2 regions of the Paenibacillus sp. FSL R7-0345 genome follow, and region 1 is predicted to be linked to the other one. Evidence: a T-box and tRNA genes for the amino acid it is inferred to sense, from the RefSeq annotation. Region 1 holds a T-box; the other holds one or more tRNA genes.
What was found. A T-box is a leader RNA that pairs with one kind of tRNA and senses whether it is charged. The one in region 1 lies ahead of argS (arginine--tRNA ligase), so its partner is inferred to be a tRNA-Arg.
Positions count from the first base shown of each region.

Region 1 (10,068 bases):
TTAAACAGCGAAGCCAGCGTATGCGCGTAGTTGCAGACTGTATTTGGCGTCAGCTGTACGCTGGCGCTGTGGAGCGTATCCTGCCAGGTGCTGAGGTGTCTCAGCAGGGCGAGCTCAGCTTTTTGGAGCGCTGCCGGGAAGACCGGAGGGCTGCCGGCTTTTGCTGCAGGGAAGTTTGCCTGTACACCACCAGAGTACACTGTGGCATTACCGAAGTCAGTTGTGGCGTCACCAGATTTAGCTGCCGCCTTCCCGAAGTTAGCCATGGCATCACCAAAGTAAGCTGTCGCCTCCCCAGTATTAACTGTTTCTTCACCAACTACAGCTGTATCATCACTAGGCTTAACTATTCCAGCACTGGAGTCCTCTTTTACAGCCAAAGCCCCGCTTTTACTGAGCACACTGCCCGCACGTGCATAGGTATACATCAGGTACACGCCTGTGTTGCCGGAAATCTCGGTCGCCTGCTTAAAGTCAAAAATAATCTCCGTCCCCAGATTAAACCGCAGCAGGTAGTAACGGATGGCAGCGGTGGCGATGTGCCGGCTGGACAGGCCGCTTTTGTCTGAGCGGGTGGCTTCAATCGTCTGCTCCATCAGCTGCAACAGCTCGGTGACCTTGATGCCGATGCCCTGACGGCCGGACATAGCGTAAGAGGTTTTGCCGTCAGAAATATCAATGCCAAGCTCGGCTGCAGACGCCGGACTGAGGGAAACCACGCCATAGCTTACGTGATGCAATTGTTCAGCCTGCTCTGTGTATCCCAGTATCTCGAGTGCCTGTTTGACCATCGCCTGCGGATACTCCTGTCTGTAGTCGATGACATTCACTACCCGGTCAGCCCGGCCAAAAGCCCGCTGCTCCCCGCTCAGCCCCGTAGTCCAAAGTCCCGAGTTAAACTCGCTGTAGCTGAAATCCTTATCCAGCAGCCCGAATTTCCAGAGATGGTAGGCAATATCTTTGGCCGTATAGGTCAAAATTCCGTTCGAGCGCACCAGCACCTTATCCTTTTGATGCTCATCTACTTCAGCCTCAGCCGGCTCTCCAGCCGCCTGCTTGAGAATCCAGCAGCCTGCCAGCTTGCCCTCACGTTCCTGCACGAACACCTCCGTCTGGTTAAGCAGCGCAAAGGCCGAAGCCCAAAAGCCTTCCTTCAGAATACTGCTCTCCCAGACCAGCAGATCATAGCTGATGTCAAATCCCTTCATCTCGGCGACATGCTCCCGCACAATCCGTTCAGCGACAAGGCTGCCGAGCCAGGCTGTATTGCCGTCCCCTTTTTCCAGCCCGTGAAGGATCTCTGTCCGCTTGTGTACACTCTCCGGATGCAGCGCATATTCTTTGTTCACACCGGCGTAAATGTCCCAGCAGTAATCACCAAAACGGACATGCTCCCCGGACAGCGGCACATTCAGCAGCCCGACTACCGTATCCGCCAGCTGATTGCCGAGATCATCCACATAGTTGTGCACCTCGACGCTGTACCCGGTTTTCCGCAAAATCCGTACCAGCGCATCCCCGATACAGGAGTTTCTCAGATGGCCAATATGCATGGACTTATTTGGATTGACACTGGTGTGCTCGATGATTACTTTTTCCCCGGCAGCTTCAGGCAGCCTGAATTGGCGCCCCGCCCAGTCCTGCCAGTTAATATACAGATTAATGAAGCCCGGTGCGGCGATGTCTATTTTGGAAAATAGTCCATCTAATCCGCTAGATTGTTCTATCTCCGTTGTTATCAGCTCTGCGATTGCCATAGGCGCCTTGCGCAGTATTTTGGCCAGCTGCATTGCAATGTTACTGGAGTAGTCGCCAAAATCGGGATTGGCAGGCTGCTCGAGCAGAATGACGGGGGGTTCTGCATCAGCTCCGAGGGTTGTGAAAACTTGCCGGACGCTGTGTTCCAGACTGTTTTTGATAAGTTGGCTTAACATGAATAGGACCTCCTAAATAGGCAGAGCTGCAGCATCAGTGAACGTCACTCCAGACATAAGAAAAAGCCCTCATCTCATCAAAGAGACGAAGGCTTGTTAGCGCTCGCGGTACCACTCTCGTTGCTGAACCAGAGGTTCAACCACTCAAAAGTTAACGGTCTTCAGCCGGGGCTTCCTACTGTAAGTTCAGAAGTCCATCTCCCGGGTGCGCTTCATGCCTGGATCTGTACCGGTTTCCACCATTCCCGGCTCGCTGAGACTAGATCCAACACACTACTGTCCCGTTCATCGATTACATATGGATTTTTATCAGTATAGCGAATTTCCGCGAGAAAGCAAGAGGCGGGCGGAAGATTGGCTGGCTTTTGTAAAAAAATTAATCCGACGCCGGTGCTGCAGTAAGGTTTTTAATATCTGTGGAGCCATAGATCAGCAGTGCAATCACAATGACCAGCAAAAGCCCGCCGGCGAATTCCTCCCCGTCAAAATCGGCTTTTCCCATTTCTGTTATCCTCCTTTTTTTTGGCCGTACTCCTTATGTGTTATCCGCTTTTTGCTTCAGGGCGGACATGATCTCGTTCAGCGTCAGGCTGCTGTTATCGTCAAGAAAGCTGACCAGCTTATCCATATTACTTTGGCTCAGATTGCTCAAAGATTTATATTTGCCGACCAGGCCGACTACGAGGGAAGCGTCCGTAAACATCTGAATGGAATCCACCTTCAGCTTACCGGTCAGCAAAAGTGCGGCAACTGCAAATTCCAGCCCCTTGGGGCTTTGAGCTTTGGGGTTGGTCGGCTGCTTTTTAACACTCGTTTTCTTTCCTTTGCCGGCAGGGGGCATGGGACTCCCTTCTTCCATTTACAATCTTTCAGGAAAGCGGCAGTACTGCGGATATTTCTTCCCTAGTGAACAGCATATGCGGATTCGGAGATTTTGGTGATTGCAGCCTGTCTCATGTCCACACCGCCGGCGCTGTGCCGGAATAGTAATATATTGTGCGGTTCGTCAGAGGCGCCGCTAGATTTATAGTTCAAAGTTCATAGATGGGAGAATGGAAAGGAGGCATGAAACAAGATGGCAATATTATCAACTGGACCGATCGAAAACAATCCTGTGTCCGGAGTCAGACCAGCCCAGCTTGTAACTATACGGATCATCAACCGTTCTTCCCAAACGGCTGCCAGTGTTGTAATTGAAGGCTTCTACTTCACCACAATCAGAAATCTGTACGTGAGTGAGGTTATCAATGTTGCTCCGAATGAGGCGGTTTCCCGGAACTATTTTGCAGATTTGGACGGCTATGAGTTTGTCTTTACAACCGGCGAGATTATGGAAAATGATCTGGGAATTTCGGTATGGGGCAAGCAGACAGACGGACAACTGGTGGAAGCCCACCGTGTGGTCGATCACGAAATCTTAGATTAGTGAGATCTTTTATAGAAAAGGAGAGCTGCTCAGATGAGTTTTTATTCTACTGGACCGATTGAAAACAATATGGTTGCAGGTGTAAGACCCACCACTCAAGTTACACTCCGTGTAGATAACCGCAGCAGCATCACAGCATCTGACGTGCTTGTACAGGGTTACTATCTGCTTGGCGGTGTAAGAAATCTGTATATCAGCGAGACGCTGAATGTGGCTCCTAACCAGGTGATTACGACTAACTATTATGCAGATCTGGATGGTTTTGAGTTTTTGTTCGTTACGCCTACCAGCCCGCCTGATGACCCGATCCAAATCTCTTTATGGGGTAAAAATAGTGCAGGCGAGCTCGTAACAGCCCACCGGCTGGTATCCGCTGAGCTGATGGGCGAGGTTATCGGAGTGACCGGTGCAACAGGTGCTCCAGGCGAAGCCGGGGCTCCAGGTGCAACAGGCGCAACGGGTGCAACCGGCCCGGGCAGCGGTGCGACCGGAGCAACCGGAGCGACGGGAGCGACTGGATTGGATGGAGCGACCGGGGTGACGGGTGCGACTGGGTTGGATGGAGCGACCGGGGTGACGGGCGCGACTGGACTGGCAGGAGCGACCGGGGTGACGGGTGCGACTGGGTTGGCAGGAGCGACCGGGGTGACGGGAGCGACGGGTTTGGATGGAGCGACCGGGGTGACGGGCGCGACTGGGTTAGCGGGAGCAACCGGGGTAACGGGTGCGACTGGGTTGGATGGAGCGACCGGAGTGACGGGCGCGACTGGACTGGCAGGAGCAACCGGAGTAACGGGAGCGACTGGTTTGGATGGAGCGACCGGGGTGACGGGTGCGACTGGGTTGGCAGGAGCGACCGGGGTGACGGGAGCGACTGGTTTGGATGGAGCGACCGGGGTGACGGGAGCGACTGGACTGGCGGGAGCGACCGGAGTGACGGGTGCGACGGGTTTGGCGGGAGCGACTGGTGCAACCGGCGTGACCGGTATAACAGGGGCTACCGGACCAACCGGTTCGGGCGCAATCATTCCTTACGCTTCAGGTCTGCCGGCTGCACTGACCACTGTGCTGGGCGGTCTGCTTAATACCTCCAGTTTGATCGGCTTCGGAAACAGTGCTACCGGTGTAAGCATCGCCGGTGGAACCATCGACCTCACAGGAGCTGCGGGTACACTGCTTAACTTTGCCTTCTCCGTGCCGCGTGCGGGTACAATTACTTCCCTTGCCGCATACTTTAGTACTACTGCAGCATTGGCACTGGTAGGATCTACAGTAACTATAACAGCTCAATTATTCCGTTCCACAACACCGGATAATACGTTTACCGCTGTACCGGGTGCACTGGTTACCTTGGCACCGCCACTGACTGGTGCCATCGCTTTAGGTACAATTAGCAGCGGCCTTACCTCGGGGCTCAGTATCCCGGTTACTGCAGGCGAACGGCTGCTGATGGTCTTCTCTGCCACAGTTACGGCAGGCCTCGATGTGGCTACTACAGTAGCAGGATACGCCAGCGGCGGATTGACTATCGTCTAAACGCAAAATTACTCACCAGCAACATAAAAGAGGGACTTTTCCAGCCGCCTGCGGCTGGAAAGTCCCTCTTTTTTGCAAGCTCACGCATAAATCAACCACTCAAGCCCGGAATAAAGGGGAAAATCCCTTTAACTCAACGAACCCCGGGCGGCCTAGACCTATACATTTCCCTTTTTTTAACTGAATTTATCCTAATTAGCTCTCAATCCATTCAAAGTCCATCTATACCAGATCACAAGCCTCCGCCGGCATCCAATGCGCATCCTGGCCGTCCCATTTGACATTGCAGCCGATCGGATTGGTCAGCGGTGTGCTGATGGCTTGTCCGGCGAGCAGCTCGGACAACGCGTTGTCCAGGTCGTTGACTGTCATCTTGCCGGTTTCCCGCGGGTTATCGACGCCGCGGCCGGTGTAGACCAGCTTGCGGTCCTGGTCAAACACGAAGAAATGCGGCGTGCGCAGCGCACCGTAGGCCCGTGCGGTTTCCTGCGTGTCATCGCGGAGATAGAGCCACGGGAATTTCTGCTCCTCCATCCGGCTGACCATATGCTCATAGGAATCGTCAGGATGGGTAGTTTCGCTGTTGGCGTTAATCCCTGCAAAAGCTACTCCCCGCTCGCGGTACTTTTCGGCAGTCTGGCGCGTGACTTCATCGGAGCCGACGACGAACGGACAATGATTGCAGGTGAAGAAGATGACCAGTGCTTTTGCTGTAGCAAAGCTGTCCAGTGAATACGTCTGACCGTCGGTTGCCTTTAAAGAAAAATCGGGAGCTGAAGCACCCGGTTCCAGGGTAAAGCTCATGTTAATGCACCTCCGTAAAATAGTATATAACCATTGAGAGAAGCGTCAGCAGACCCAAACAGCCTGCTGCTTAAGCAGTAACAATCCCTGTCATTATACTTTATTTTCTTCTGCGCTTCCAAATCTTTCAACTTATCAGAGCATCAGAATTTCGCGGATATCCTGCTCGGTCAGGGCGGACAGCGTCTCCGCCCCCGGCTGGATGACCTCTTCGATCAGATTCTTTTTCTTCTGCTGCAGCTCATACATTTTGTCCTCGACGGTGCCCTGGGCAACGAGGCGGATCACCTGCACCACTTTCTTCTGCCCGATCCGGTGGGCCCGGTCGGCAGCCTGCTGCTCGACGGCAGGGTTCCACCACAGATCGTACAGGATCACCGTGTCCGCTCCGGTCAGGTTAAGGCCGGTGCCTCCGGCTTTTAACGAGATGAGGAACAGATCGCGTTCCCCCTCATTGAACCGGCTGCACAACTCGACCCGCTGGTCGGCCGGTGTCTTGCCGTCCAGATAAAAATGCCGGACGCCCTGCAGGGCCAGCTCCCGTCCAATCATCCCAAGCATCTCCGTGAACTGGGAGAAGATGAGCATCCGTTTGCCGGAGCTGCGGCATTCCTCGATAATTTCCAGCAGCTGGTCGAACTTGGCCGAGCCGCCGTCGTAGCCCTCAATGAACAGGGCGGGGTGGCAGCAGAGCTGGCGCAGCCGGGTAATTCCGGCCAGCACCTTGATCCGGCCGTGGCCGAAGCTCTCATTGTCGAGATGCTTCAGCGCTTCCTTACGCAGTCTGGCGAGATAAGCCATGTACAGCTTTTTCTGCTCAGGCAGCAGCTCGGAGGCATGCAGGGACTCAATTTTATCCGGCAGCTCCTTGAGTACATCACTTTTCAGCCTGCGCAGCAGGAAGGGACGGGTCCGCTTGGCGACCGTTTCGCGCGGCAGATCATGAAACGCTTTTTTGCCGGGGAACAAGCCAGGGAAAACAACGCTGAATATCGACCACAAATCCTCCAGCGCATTTTCCACCGGTGTTCCTGTGAGGGCGAAGCGGTAGCGGGCCTGCAATATTTTTACCGCCTGGGCGGTCTGGGTTGCATGATTCTTGATCATCTGCGCCTCATCCAGAATCAGGGTATGAAAGGACAGCCGGGCATACAGCTCAATGTCCCGCCGCAGCAGCGGGTAGGAGGTAATGATCACGTCAGCGCCTGTTCCTTGGCGAACCGCCTTGGTACGCTCATTCAGGCTGCCGTCGGCAATGACCGCCTTGATGTCCGGGGCAAACCGTTTCAGCTCATTCTTCCAGTTGTAGAGCAGGGAGGCGGGGGCGACGATCAGCGCCGGCTTGCCGCCATCACGGATATCGGTAAGCTCAGAGAGCAGAAAAGCGATGCTTTGCAGTGTTTTGCCGAGTCCCATATCGTCAGCCAAAATCCCGCCGAACCGGTAGTGGGCCAGCGTCTTCATCCATTGGAACCCGAACTGCTGATAGTCGCGGAGCACAGGGGCAAGGCTGTCCGGCAGCGGAAAATCGAGATTTTCGGGACTGGCCATATTGGCCATTAACCGCCGGAAGGAACGTCCGATCGTAACAGCATCGCCATGCCGGGATTCCGGATTCAGCTGCAGACCCTGGACCAGCGGCAGAGTGAACTGCGGTTTGTTAAAAGGAACGCTGTGTACCCCGAGCTCATTCATGAACGCGATAATCTCCAGAAACTCTGCACTTTCCAGCGGCAGCAAAGCACCGTCCGGGAGGCGGTAATATCTGCGTTTTTCCTGCAGCGCCTCAAGAATCTGCACAATCTCATTTTCCCCGATGCCCTGCACCGCGAACTTGAACTCCAGCCAGTCGGTCTTTTCGTTCCAGGTCAATACAGCCTTAGGCGTGTAGGTATCAGCGGCAATCCGGCCTTTGACGGCAGTGGTGGCGTACACCTGAAGCAGCGGTTCCAGCAGCGGGATCGTGTGGTAGAGAAAATCATATTCCGCTTCCTCATCACTCATGATAAAGCCGCCTTCCGTCCGTACAAAAGACTCATGCGCCATTAGTGCAAGAATCCGCCGCTCCGATTCCCCGTCACGCATCAGAATGACCTCGCTGCCCCGGCTGCGGCTGTCCTCGTCCAGCGGATTGATCACTATGCTGCCGTACTGAAATTCAAGGCCGGCCAGCAGCCGGTCCCGTACCCGGTCCAGGTATAGCCGCGCCTGCAGCTGAGTCTGGACAATCCGGTCAGCGATGGCTTCGGCGATGTGCACTCGGCCCAGCTTTTTCAGCCCGGGAATGACCTGCTCCATAAAAGGCTCCATCTGCTCAGGCGCAATCGCAATTCCGTCCTTGCGGGCAGCGGCCAGCATCCGCTTCAGCTCGGCGAGCCTGCGGCATTCCTCGGAATCCAGCTTCAGCAGCTTGCCTCCGGACAGCACCAGCCCGTAATCCTCCAGCACCATAACCTGGGCTATGCCTTCAATGTCCAGACTATAGCCTTCCTCCGCCGACTGGTCGAACCGGAAGCTTAACGGCGGGGATTCGGCAGATAGCTCCAGCTTCTCCAGGATCAGATCACCCTGCTGCAGCAAAGCAGAGGGGGCGGCAAGCAGCGCCGGCAGCAGGCCCTCCCAGAAAAAAGGCGGAACCGCCAGCAGCCGTTCCCCGCCCATCCCGGCAGATTGCGCAGTATAAGGATTGACACCTGCACGGTACAGCTTTTCATTCGACGATATATCAATCAGCTTCAGCAGAACATCGTTGTCTTCCTTATTGAACGAGTGCAGCGCAGGATCATAGCTGAAATGCCTGGAGAACTCAAACGGCTCGCCGCGCCGGACATGCTCCAGAAAGGTTCTGATTTTTTGTACGATATACAGCCGCTTGGGACCGACCTTTAATTCGACGCCGAGCATTTGCGTACTGTAGCTGACCGTGACCGGCTTGATGATGAACTCCACCTGCAGCGGTGTCCGGAGATCGGAGTAGCTGCCTGTAACGCTCGGCCGGGAGCGGCTTAAGCCTGCGAACACCTCAAGCATGCCGTTCACCAGCTGACGGTCACCGCTATGTGCTGCACCAGTAGTAGCGTTATGTGCGGTGCGCGGTGTAAGAACGCCAGTCTCCGCCGGCAGCTGGTCAGATTCCTCATGAGGCGGGCCGCCAATCTCATCGTCCGCGCCACCTTCCTCCAGACGGAGAATGGTGAACAGGCTGGCCGCAATATGCCGGCAAAAAGCCCCCCCGTGATAATAGGCAGGGCAGGTACATTCCGCATTTACATCCCCGTCACTGTCGACGGCCAGCGCCACATCATAGCTCTCCAGCCCTTGCACTGCAGCCCGGTATTTTGAGTAATCGAGCCTGTCGTCGTTCTCTCTATAATTCAGCCGGACCCTCCCGGCCTCGTAGTCTGCACGGCCCTTATCCAAGGCTTCACTGCCGCACAGCAGCCGGATTACCCGCTCCGGAACATAATAACCCATGTCACATTCACTTCCTCACACCTGTCCGGTTTTCCCGGATATTCGATAGTATTTATCTTAGCAGAACACGCGTACGCCTTAAAGCCCGGGACAGATTGCAGAGCGCGTGAAGGGAAAGTTACCCATTTCATTGTATATAGAAAAAAAGCCACTGCGAAGGTTTGCCTTCTGCGGTAGCTCTGTTCTTTCTATCACGCCAAAATGCAGCCAGACTTCACTGCTCATGCAGCGCGGGCCCGCCGATTCCGTGCAGCATGAAGCTGATCAGCAGACGGATCTCTTCCTCATCATCCCAGTCCTTTTCCGGCATCAGCAGCAGGCGGGCCAGCAGATAACCGATCACCGAGGAGATAGTGAACCTTATAATAGCCGGGGTAGGCGCATCAATAACCTCACCTTCAGCCTTAAAATGCTCCGTAATCGCGGTCACCCGCTCCAGCACCTGATCCAGGACATTTTCGGCAAACTGCTGTCGCAGTGCCGGCTGGAAAGGGATTTCCTGTACGAGAATCCGGATGATTTTGAAGTTTTTGCGGGCGAAATCAAGCCGGTTTACAATAAACGCCCGCAAAAAAGCCTCATAGCTCTCAAACGGCATATCCAGCACCCCATTAAAATTACGCATCACAAACGGGGCAATCATCCGGCTCATGGTCGGTCCGACGATGGACAGCAGCAGGTCTTTTTTAGTTTTGTAGTAGCGGAAAATCGTCCCCTCAGCCACGCCCGCCTTCTGGGCGATTTCACTGGTGGATGCTGCCGAGAAGCCTTTATCGGAAAAAATCTCGATTGCCGCCTCCAGGATGGAAATTTGCTTGGGCGTCATCTGCCCGTCTTCCTTGACGGCGAGCAGCTCTTCGATCCATTGCTCTTTTTCTTGCTGCTCCGCACTTT
Region 1 is NZ_CP152002.1:5,661,009-5,671,076, reverse strand. It holds gene argS (arginine--tRNA ligase) at 1-1,934, opposite strand, end outside; T-box leader at 2,013-2,232, opposite strand; gene NST84_RS24425 (hypothetical protein) at 2,311-2,436, opposite strand; gene NST84_RS24420 (hypothetical protein) at 2,470-2,775, opposite strand; gene NST84_RS24415 (hypothetical protein) at 3,010-3,360, shown strand; gene NST84_RS24410 (exosporium glycoprotein BclB-related protein) at 3,394-4,896, shown strand; gene NST84_RS24405 (thioredoxin family protein) at 5,119-5,700, opposite strand; gene NST84_RS24400 (DEAD/DEAH box helicase) at 5,836-9,174, opposite strand; gene NST84_RS24395 (TetR/AcrR family transcriptional regulator) at 9,389-10,068, opposite strand, start outside.

Region 2 (10,068 bases), 1.5 Mb from region 1:
AAGCCGGCGATGAAGTAGCTCTGCGTATTGTTAACCGTGCTGCATTCTACCTCGGCAAGTCTATTGCTGCAGTTGCTGCCGTGCTGAATCCGGAAGTGTTCATCATCGGCGGAGGTGTGTCCAAAGCAGGTGACATTCTGTTCGATGAGGTACGCCGTGTCTATGCCAAGCTGGCTCCTGCGCCGCTGCAGAAGGGCGTTACCATCGTGCCGGCGGAGCTTGGAAATGATGCCGGTATTATTGGTGCAGCGGGTCTCTTGTTGCGTTCTTAAAAGACTGGAATTATTCATATACTATTCTTAGGGAGGGAACGCTCTCATGACCGAATTGGAGCACTCCGAAACGGCCGGCGCCACCCTGATTATTATTACAGGCATGTCAGGCGCAGGCAAAACGATTGCTGTACAAAGTTTGGAAGACCTCGGATTTTTCTGTGTAGATAATCTGCCGCCGGTGCTGATTCCGAAATTTGCTGAACTGATTGAGCAGTCTAAAGGTAAGATTGCCAAAGTGGCGCTTGTTATTGATTTACGGGGACGGGAATTTTTTACGGCTTTATCTGAATCGCTGACCTATATCAAAAATGAGTCCACGATCGGCTGTGAAATTCTGTTCCTCGATGCTACGGATTCTGTGCTGGTACAACGCTATAAGGAGAGCCGCCGCCATCATCCGCTTGCTCCAAAGGGGATGCCGCTTGACGGCATCCGGCTGGAGCGCCAGATGCTGGAGGAGCTGAAGAACTCGGCTACCCTGTGTCTGGATACGAGCAGTATGAAGCCGGTGCAGCTGAAAGAGAAGATAGTCTCCAGATTTTCTCATCTGGGCAAAAGCACACTCTCCGTTAACATTACTTCGTTTGGATTCAAGTATGGTATACCGATTGATGCAGACCTCGTGTTTGACGTCCGCTTTTTGCCTAATCCGCATTATGTGGATCAACTGCGGCCCAAGACCGGCCAGGACAGCGATGTATACGACTATGTAATGAAATGGCCCGAAACGCAGGTTTTTCTGACCAAGCTGCTGGATATGCTTCATTTCCTGATTCCCCAGTACCGTAAAGAAGGCAAATCCCAGATTATTATCGGCATTGGCTGTACCGGCGGCAAACACCGTTCGGTGGCCATATCCGAATATCTGGGCAAAATGCTGGGAGTGAGCGAGACGGAGACGGTAGCGGTCAGCCACCGGGATTCCGAGCGTGACCGGCATTAACGAGAGAAGGGGTCTAAGTGTCCGAGGAACAAGAGAAACGTCCGCGTATCGTCGTAATGGGCGGCGGTACAGGGCTTTCTGTTATGCTTCGCGGTTTGAAGGAAAAGCCGCTTGATATTACAGCAATTGTAACAGTGGCAGATGACGGGGGCAGCTCCGGCATTCTGCGCAGTGAGCTGCAGATGCCGCCTCCCGGCGATATCCGCAACGTGCTGACGTCTATGGCTGATGTAGAGCCGCTGATGGCGCAGATCATGAAATACCGCTTCAGCACCGGGGAGGGACTTGCCGGTCATAGTCTCGGCAATCTTATCCTTGCAGCGCTGACCGACATTTCAGGTGACTTCGTCACTGCTGTACGTGAGCTGAGCCGGTTGTTTGCTGTCCGCGGGCGGGTATTGCCTGCTGCAGGAGAAGCGGTAGTGCTGCATGCCGAGATGGCGGACGGCACCATTGTGACAGGCGAGTCCAAAATACCCGAGGCAGGCGGCCGGATCAAACGGGTGTTTTTGGAGCCGGCTGATGTGGAACCGCTGCCGGAGGCGCTTGAGGCAATCCGGAACGCGGATGCCATTCTGTGCGGACCCGGCAGCCTGTACACCAGCATCCTGCCCAACCTGCTGGTTCCCAAGCTGGCTGAGGCCGTTGTAGAATCGGATGCGATCAAAATCTTCGTCTGCAATGTCATGACCCAGCCGGGCGAAACGGACAACTATACCGTCAGCGATCATCTTCAAGCTGTATACGATCATATCGGCCTGCATTTGTTTGATTATGTCATTGTCAACGACGGGGAGATTCCGGAGCAGGTACAGGTCAAATATGCCGAGAAGGGCGCACGCCCTGTGCTGCTTGACCTGGATGTGCTTGACGGCAACGGGTACAAAGTAATTGCGGATAAACTGGTGTTGTTTAAGACCTATCTGAGGCATGATACAGATAAGCTCAGCCACCATATTTACCAGCTGGTCAAAGATTGGATTTCCAGATAAACAAGCTTCAATGAACATGAAAGAGGTGAGCCCCTTGTCTTTTGCGGCCCTTACCAAAAAAGAGCTGACGATGGTGGAGAGCCAGCCCTGCTGTGAGAAGGCGGAGATGTCAGCGCTGATCCGGATGAACGGATCCGTGCAGCTTTCGAGCAAAAAGGTGGTCTTAGACATCTCGACGGAGAACGCCGCGATTGCAAGGCGGGTATATTCTTTGCTTAAGAAATATTACCAGGTCCATATCGAGCTGCTCGTGCGTAAAAAAATGCGTTTGAAGAAAAATAACGTCTATATTGTCCGTATCCCCAGCCGGGTACAGGAGATCCTGAAGGACCTGCGGATTGTATCCGAGGGCTTCATCTTTAATGATGGAATAGACGAGGAAATGGTCGGGAAAAATTGCTGTAAGCGGGCTTATCTCCGCGGAGCCTTTATGGCCGGCGGATCGGTAAATAACCCTGAAGGCTCGTCCTATCATTTGGAAATCGCTTCCATGTATGAAGAGCACTGCAAAGCGCTGGTGGAGCTGGCTGGTGAATTTCACCTGAACGCCCGTTGCATAGAGCGCAAAAAAGGCTTTATCCTATACATTAAGGAAGGCGAGAAGATCATCGAGTTCCTGAGCCTAATCGGTGCGCATCAGGCGCTGTTTAAATTCGAGGATGTGCGGATTATGCGCGACATGCGCAACTCCGTGAACCGCATCGTCAACTGTGAAACGGCTAACCTGAACAAAACGATCGGCGCGGCGGTGCGGCAGATTGAGAACATAAAGCTGCTGCAGCGTGAAATGGGGCTGGAGAGCCTTCCGGATAAGCTGCGCGAGGTCGCAGAAATCAGGCTGGCACACCCGGATATCAACCTGAAGGAAGTCGGTGAGATGCTGAAGGGGAACGTCAGTAAATCAGGAGTAAACCACCGTTTGCGCAAAATTGATGAGCTGGCGGAGAAGGTCCGCGGCGGCTAATTATTTTTTTTCTAGTGTGGATGAGGTTATAATGATATAATATTATAAAATTAATGTGAAATTTTTGGGCAGATCTCAAATAGGGGGTAAGCGTTTCATGACAAAGCACCCGGTAGTTGTACGGTTGAAGACGGGGCTCCATGCTCGGCCGGCAGCATTGTTCGTGCAGGAAGCCAACAAGTTTTCGTCGGAGATTTTCGTGGAAAAAGACGATAAAAAAGTTAACGCCAAAAGCATCATGGGCATTATGAGCCTGGCGATCAGTTCCGGCACGGAGATTTATATCAGCGCGGATGGCGCGGATGCGGATCAGGCTGTAACCGCTTTGACAAGTCTTGTAAGCAAGGAAGAGCTGGAGAACCAATAAGTGGTTCCGGCCTAACTTAAGATGAAGTTACAAAGAGCCCCTTCGGGGCTTTTTTTCATTTCTTCAAAAATGTTCTTCAAAACCGAGAACCTGATGCAACTTTTACCAATGAGGCCCGTCTAGAGGGTACCAAACAAAACAAGAATATGAAAGGGGAAGTTAAAATGAAGAAGCTGGGTAAATCAATTGGAACGGTACTGCTGGCAGGAAGTCTAATTGTTGGAGGAATGGGGTTGAGCAGTGTGTTTAAGGGACCGGAAAAGGCTTACGCTGCTGAAGAAATTACCCGCAATATTGTTAGCGTGACCGGCAAAGGCGAGCTCTCAATCAAGCCGGATATCGTCTACTTGTCGATCGGTGTAAACACAACGGCAGGCACAGCCCAAGAAGCGCAAAAGGACAACGGCGCCAAAATTGCTAAAATAACAGCGCTGCTCAAGACTACATGGGGAATTTCCGATAAGGATATCCAGAGCACACAGTTCAGTGTACAGCCTAACTATGCTTACACAGAAAAAGACGGGCAGCAGGTAAAAGGCTATATCGCACAGCACACACTGCAGGTAGCTTACCGTGATCTGACCAAGGTTGGCGCTCTGCTCGATGCCGCTTCAGCAGCAGGTGCAAACAATATCGGCAGCGCACAGTTTGCGATTGAGGATCCGTCCGCTTTTGAAGCACAGGTTATCGAGAAAGCTATGGCTAACGCTGATGTAAAAGCTGCTGCTATCGCTAAAGCAGCCAAGCGCAGTCTGGGCCAGGTGGTTACAGTAACCCAGAACGACAACGGGAATAACCCTGTTTATTACATGGAAAATGCGGCTATGAGTAAAGCGGCAGCGGATACAGCTGGTGGCACTTCTGTAGAACCGGGCGAAGTGAAGGTTTCCACCCAGCTTAGCGTGGTATATGAACTGAAATAGGAAATGGAACAGATACAGGCTCTGCTTCTGCCGCAATGCGGTGAGGCGGGGCTCTTTTTTTCAGCCGGGAAAAGGGCCGGAAGGTAGAAAAGCTCTCATTTTGTTTAAGGAAAGGTAACAAGACCTTTTAAAATCGACGTAAATGCTTAAGAAACTGTAAGGAAATTTGTAACAACCGCGGCAGCTGTACTCTCTATAATAAGAAGAGTGGGCCGGGACAGCCAGGCTTTCCGGGTCTTAAGGGAACATCAAGTCAATCATCGTACCTGCGGAAGGGGAAATCGACATGAATATTATACTTAAGGAACAATTGCGCAAATGGGGAACAGGGGTATTAGCAGCAAGTCTGCTGCTTGGAGGGGGAGTGCTGTCCGCAGAAGCGGCTCAAGCGGCACCGGCTGCAGCACAGGCTCAAGCTGCCCAGTCCTCAGTGGTACTGAAATGGAACGGCAGCGTTACACAGCAGACCGGGATTTACAGCGGAGGCAAAGTGTGGGTGCCGGTCAGCTTCCTGCGCGATACACTGAAAATGCCTGTAACCTATGATAAAGCGGAGAAGACGTATTCCATCGGCAAAGGCAATACGCTGACCAAGCTGATGGTTTCGGATTACAGTACAGCTATTTCTGTAAACAATTATTTTCTCGGGGATTATGAAGCGAAAAATATAAATAACCGGCTGTATATCCCGTTTGACCTGATGACCGATTATCTCGGCTACCAGGGTGACTGGAGTGCATCCACCGGCCGTCTGAATGTGATGAAACAAAAGCAGAATGCCATTACTATCAGCACGGAAAGCTTTGTTAAGGAGTCGGAGGTTGCTCCGATCAAGCTGGATTACCCGCAGGTGAGCGGGCTGGTTAATGCGGATGCACAGAAAAAGATCAATGATATGATTAAACAGCAGGTGCTCAGTTATGCGGCAGATGCAGAAAAGCAGATTGCAAACCGGCCAGAGGATGACCGTCCGTATGAGTTCCAGGGCGGATATGTAGTAACGTACAATAAGGACGGTGTCCTCAGCCTTGTCACAGAGCAATACGGGTATACCGGCGGAGCGCACGGGATGACTTACCGCAATGCTTTTACCTTCTCACTGAAGGACGGCAAACGCCTGCTGATCGGTGATCTGCTGAAGGCCAACCCGAATTATAAAAAAGAGCTGAACGCACAGCTCTCTAAGAGAATTAAGGCAGAGGGCGGCTACCTCGGCGGATTTACCGGACTGAACACAGAGAAATATTTCTATTTAAAAGAAGGCAAGCTCGTCGTGTTCTTCCAGCTGTATGAATACACTGCTTACGCTTCCGGATTCCCGCAGTTTGACTTTACCTTTAAGGAACTGCTGCCGGACGGCACCAGCCCGTTTGCAGCATTCAAGTAAACATTCGCACGCTGCCCCCAGGGGCAGAACAAAAGAGCCCTTCCTTTCCCCGATCAGAGGGCCGGGGGGGCTCTTTGCCGTTAAAAAATCCGCATCTGCATATAAGGACGTCCTGCCGTTACGGGGCGCCCCTCCTGTTCATAAGCTGTAGAATGTACCGCATAACAGGAGGGAGGAAGATAAGGATGAGCTATCAGTACACGGCACTTGGGGACTCCCTGACGACAGGCTTCGGCGCGCTGCCCGGAAACGGGTTTGTGCCGGTCTACCGGAGAATGGCAGAGGCCCGCCTGCGGACACCTATCCGGCTGACGAACCTTGGTGTGAACGGGCTGACTACGGACGGACTGGAGCAGCGGCTGAAGGGCGACTATAACTTTCGCCTGGCTGTGCAGGAAGCGGATCTGATTACAATCTCGATTGGCGGCAACGACCTGATCAAAGCTGCCAAGGCAGCCGGCAGCCGCCCCGGTGATCTGTCACCGCTGCTGCAAAAGGCACTGCGCGGCTGTAAACAGAATATCAGTGATATCATGGGAACGCTGACACAGCTTAAGGCAGGCGTGAGTAAGCCTTACATCATCCGGATAGTCGGATTATACAATCCCTACCCGCAGATAGATGAAGCTACAGAATGGGTCCGGCAGTTTAACCGGTATACGTCCGGCTACAGCAGCCGGGTCTGCGGATTCGCTTCCATTTATAATGAATTTGCCGGCAACGAACGCGGCTTATTGTTCCTTGATCATATTCATCCTAACAGCAGGGGCTACCGGGTTATCGCCAATAAGCTGGACGGCCTCGGGTACGGGCGCTTGGGCTAATAGCCGCAATATGGCCTGGATCAGAGCTTCATCATACAGCTTCATCAAAAAAAGGCTGCGGGGACCGATAATGGTCCCCGCAGCCTTCTTTGCTGTTATCCCGCTTACACGCCGGCTGGCAGTGTCTTCTCGATAACTTTATCAACGATACCATATTCAGCTGCATCGGCAGCACTCATGAAGTAATCGCGGTCTGTATCCTTCTCAATGCGTTCCAGCGGCTGGCCGGTACGCTCAGAGAGGATGCGGTTCAGCTTGTCGCGCAGCTTCAGGATGCGGCGGGCACGGATTTCGATGTCCGTTGCCTGGCCCTGAGCTCCGCCGAGCGGCTGGTGAATCATGATTTCGCTGTTAGGCAGCGCGAAGCGTTTGCCCTTGGCACCGGCATTCAGCAGGAAAGCTCCCATGGAAGCGGCCATACCTACGCAAATAGTGGATACGTCGGGTTTGATGTACTGCATTGTATCAAAGATAGCCATGCCGGCTGTGATCGAACCGCCCGGGCTGTTGATGTACAGGTGAATATCCTTATCCGGGTCTTCGGCAGCCAGGAACAGCATTTGGGCAATGATGGAATTGGCTACCACGTCATTAACATCCGTTCCAAGGAAAATAATGCGGTCCTTCAGCAGGCGGGAATAGATGTCATAAGCGCGCTCGCCGCGGTTGCTTTGTTCTACTACCATAGGAATATAACTCACGTGTAAAACCTCCTTGAATGGGTTGTTCGAATGTGTTCATTTTTACTGTTACCGTATTAACCACATGATAAACAAAATCAAACAAAAAGTCAAAGAAAGTCAAACTTAGTTTTAAAAAAAAGAGCCGACAAGCGGCTCTTTGGTTAATTAACAGTAGGACAACTGCTAAATTATGTACAAACATGAAATTAATGGCGCGCCCGCCAAGAATCGAACTTGGATCTCAGGCTTCGGAGGCCTACGTCATATCCATTGGACCACGGGCGCAACAGAATTTATTATAATACATGAATCCATAAATTGCAACAGACATTGAAGATGTCCTTAAAATAACTTTTTGTTCTATAAAAGGCCCGTTTTCAGGTTTTTTGTTTAATAAGAGAAGCCGGCTGTTTCAGCTGAACTGGAGGGCCGTTCTTCTCTTACACCCTGTGACAGATGTATAAAATGTATAAGATGAAAAGCGGTTGAGAATTATACTCTCGGATGACTTGCACTCCGCGTAATATTTGGTTAGAATATGAGTGGGACTTAAAAAGTTAACCCGGGACATTTTGAGACCACGAACAAGGGAATAGAGAAAGACGAAGTTGCAGGAGTGAAAGCATGCGCAATTTATTGGAAATCCAAAAGCAGCTTCTGCCGGATCTCATGGAAACCCTTAAGAGACGTTATACGATTCTACATCAGATCATGCTGTCCGATATTATCGGGCGCAGAACGCTGGCCGCGTCGCTGGATATGACCGAGCGGGTGCTGCGTGCCGAGACGGATCTTCTGAAATCGCAAGGGCTCATTGAGATCGAGAGTGTCGGCATGCGGATTAGTGATGCCGGTCGCAGAACGCTTGACCTGCTGGAGCCGATCGCCAAGAGCCTGTTTGGCCTGGATGATCTGGAAGAGAAGATCCGCTCAACGTATGATCTTAGTAAAGTTATTATCGTGCCCGGTGATTGCGAATCATCCCCGTTCACCAAACGTGAGCTGGGACGTGCAGGCGCCAAAGCCTTTCTGGGTGTGCTGCGCGGCGACGATACCATTGCCGTAACAGGCGGCTCTACACTGGCTGATATGGCCGATCAGCTGACCCTGCCGCTATCCGCCTCCTATAAGAATGCATGGGTTGTCCCTGCACGCGGAGGACTTGGAGAAAGCATGGAGATTCAGGCCAATACGATTGCTTCAACTATGGCTAAGCGGATCGGAGCTAACTACCGTCTGCTGCATGTGCCGGATCTGCTCAGCGAAGAAGCTTACCAGTCGCTGGGGCATGACTCGAACATCGGGGAAATTGTACAAATCATCCGCAGATCGCGTATTATTGTTCATGGGATCGGCGATGCCCTGGAAATGACCCGCCGCCGCAAGCTGGATGAGACTACGGTTTCGGAGATTCAGGCTGAAGGCGCGGTTGCCGAATCGTTCGGCTATTATTTTAACGAGGCTGGCGAGGTTGTCCATACTATGCGTACCATAGGACTCCGTTTAGAGGATATTATCCGCACGGAAGTTGTTATCGGGATCGCCGGGGGCAAGCGCAAAGCCAAAGCAATCCACGCAATGCTGCGCTTCGGGCAAGAGGATATTCTGGTTATTGATGAGGCGGCTGCTGTCGAAATCGGCAAAGAAATCGACACAGAGTTGCAGCATGCGCTATAGATTCCAGGATATGGGGAGCGCGCGCAGTTATTTTGCATTATACTTAACATTGTTGTCTTGACGAGCTTCACCGCTTGTCTTGAATAAATAAAACGAACTCTAGGAGGAACTATTCAATGAGTGTAAAAGTTGGTATTAACGGTTTTGGACGTATTGGACGCCTTGCATTCCGCCGTATTCAAAATGTAGAAGGTATCGAAGTGGTAGCAATCAACGACTTGACTGACGCTAAGATGCTTGCTCATTTGCTTAAATATGATACAACTCAAGGTAAATTCCAGGGAGACGTTGAAGTTCATGACGGATTCTTCAAAGTAAACGGTAAAGAAGTTAAGGTTCTTGCGAACCGTAACCCAGAAGAACTGCCTTGGGGCGACCTCGGCGTAGATATCGTTCTGGAGTGCACAGGCTTCTTCACAACTAAAGAAGCTGCTGAAAAGCACCTCAAAGGCGGAGCTAAAAAAGTAGTTATCTCTGCTCCAGCAACTGGCGACATGAAAACTGTTGTTTACAACGTTAACCATGACATCCTTGATGGTTCCGAAACAGTTATCTCCGGCGCATCTTGCACAACTAACTGCCTTGCTCCAATGGCAAAAGTCCTGAACGACAAGTTCGGAATCGTTGAAGGCCTGATGACTACTATCCACGCTTACACTGGCGACCAGAATACACTTGATGCTCCTCACGCTAAAGGTGACTTCAGACGTGCCCGCGCAGCTGCTGAGAACATCATTCCTAACACTACCGGTGCTGCAAAAGCAATCGGTCTGGTAATCCCAGAACTGAAAGGCAAACTTGACGGAGCAGCACAACGCGTGCCTGTTGCTACAGGTTCCCTGACTGAGCTGGTTACTGTACTTGATAAGAACGTAACTGTTGAAGAAATCAACGCAGCAATGAAGGAAGCTTCCGACCCAGAAACTTACGGCTACACTGAAGATGAAATCGTATCTTCCGACATCAAGGGTATGACTTTCGGTTCCCTGTATGATGCAACACAAACTAAAGTCCTGACTGTTGGCGACAAACA
Region 2 is NZ_CP152002.1:168,723-178,790, forward strand. It holds gene NST84_RS00840 (ROK family glucokinase) at 1-272, shown strand, start outside; gene rapZ (RNase adapter RapZ) at 319-1,218, shown strand; gene NST84_RS00850 (YvcK family protein) at 1,275-2,210, shown strand; gene whiA (DNA-binding protein WhiA) at 2,245-3,174, shown strand; gene NST84_RS00860 (HPr family phosphocarrier protein) at 3,272-3,541, shown strand; gene NST84_RS00865 (SIMPL domain-containing protein) at 3,706-4,464, shown strand; gene NST84_RS00870 (DUF4163 domain-containing protein) at 4,751-5,851, shown strand; gene NST84_RS00875 (GDSL-type esterase/lipase family protein) at 6,037-6,675, shown strand; gene clpP (ATP-dependent Clp endopeptidase proteolytic subunit ClpP) at 6,780-7,376, opposite strand; tRNA gene NST84_RS00885 (tRNA-Arg) at 7,569-7,643, opposite strand; gene NST84_RS00890 (sugar-binding domain-containing protein) at 7,983-9,035, shown strand; gene gap (type I glyceraldehyde-3-phosphate dehydrogenase) at 9,152-10,068, shown strand, end outside.
Region 2: it encodes a tRNA-Arg, which carries the amino acid that the T-box ahead of argS (arginine--tRNA ligase) is inferred to sense. The anticodon was not compared.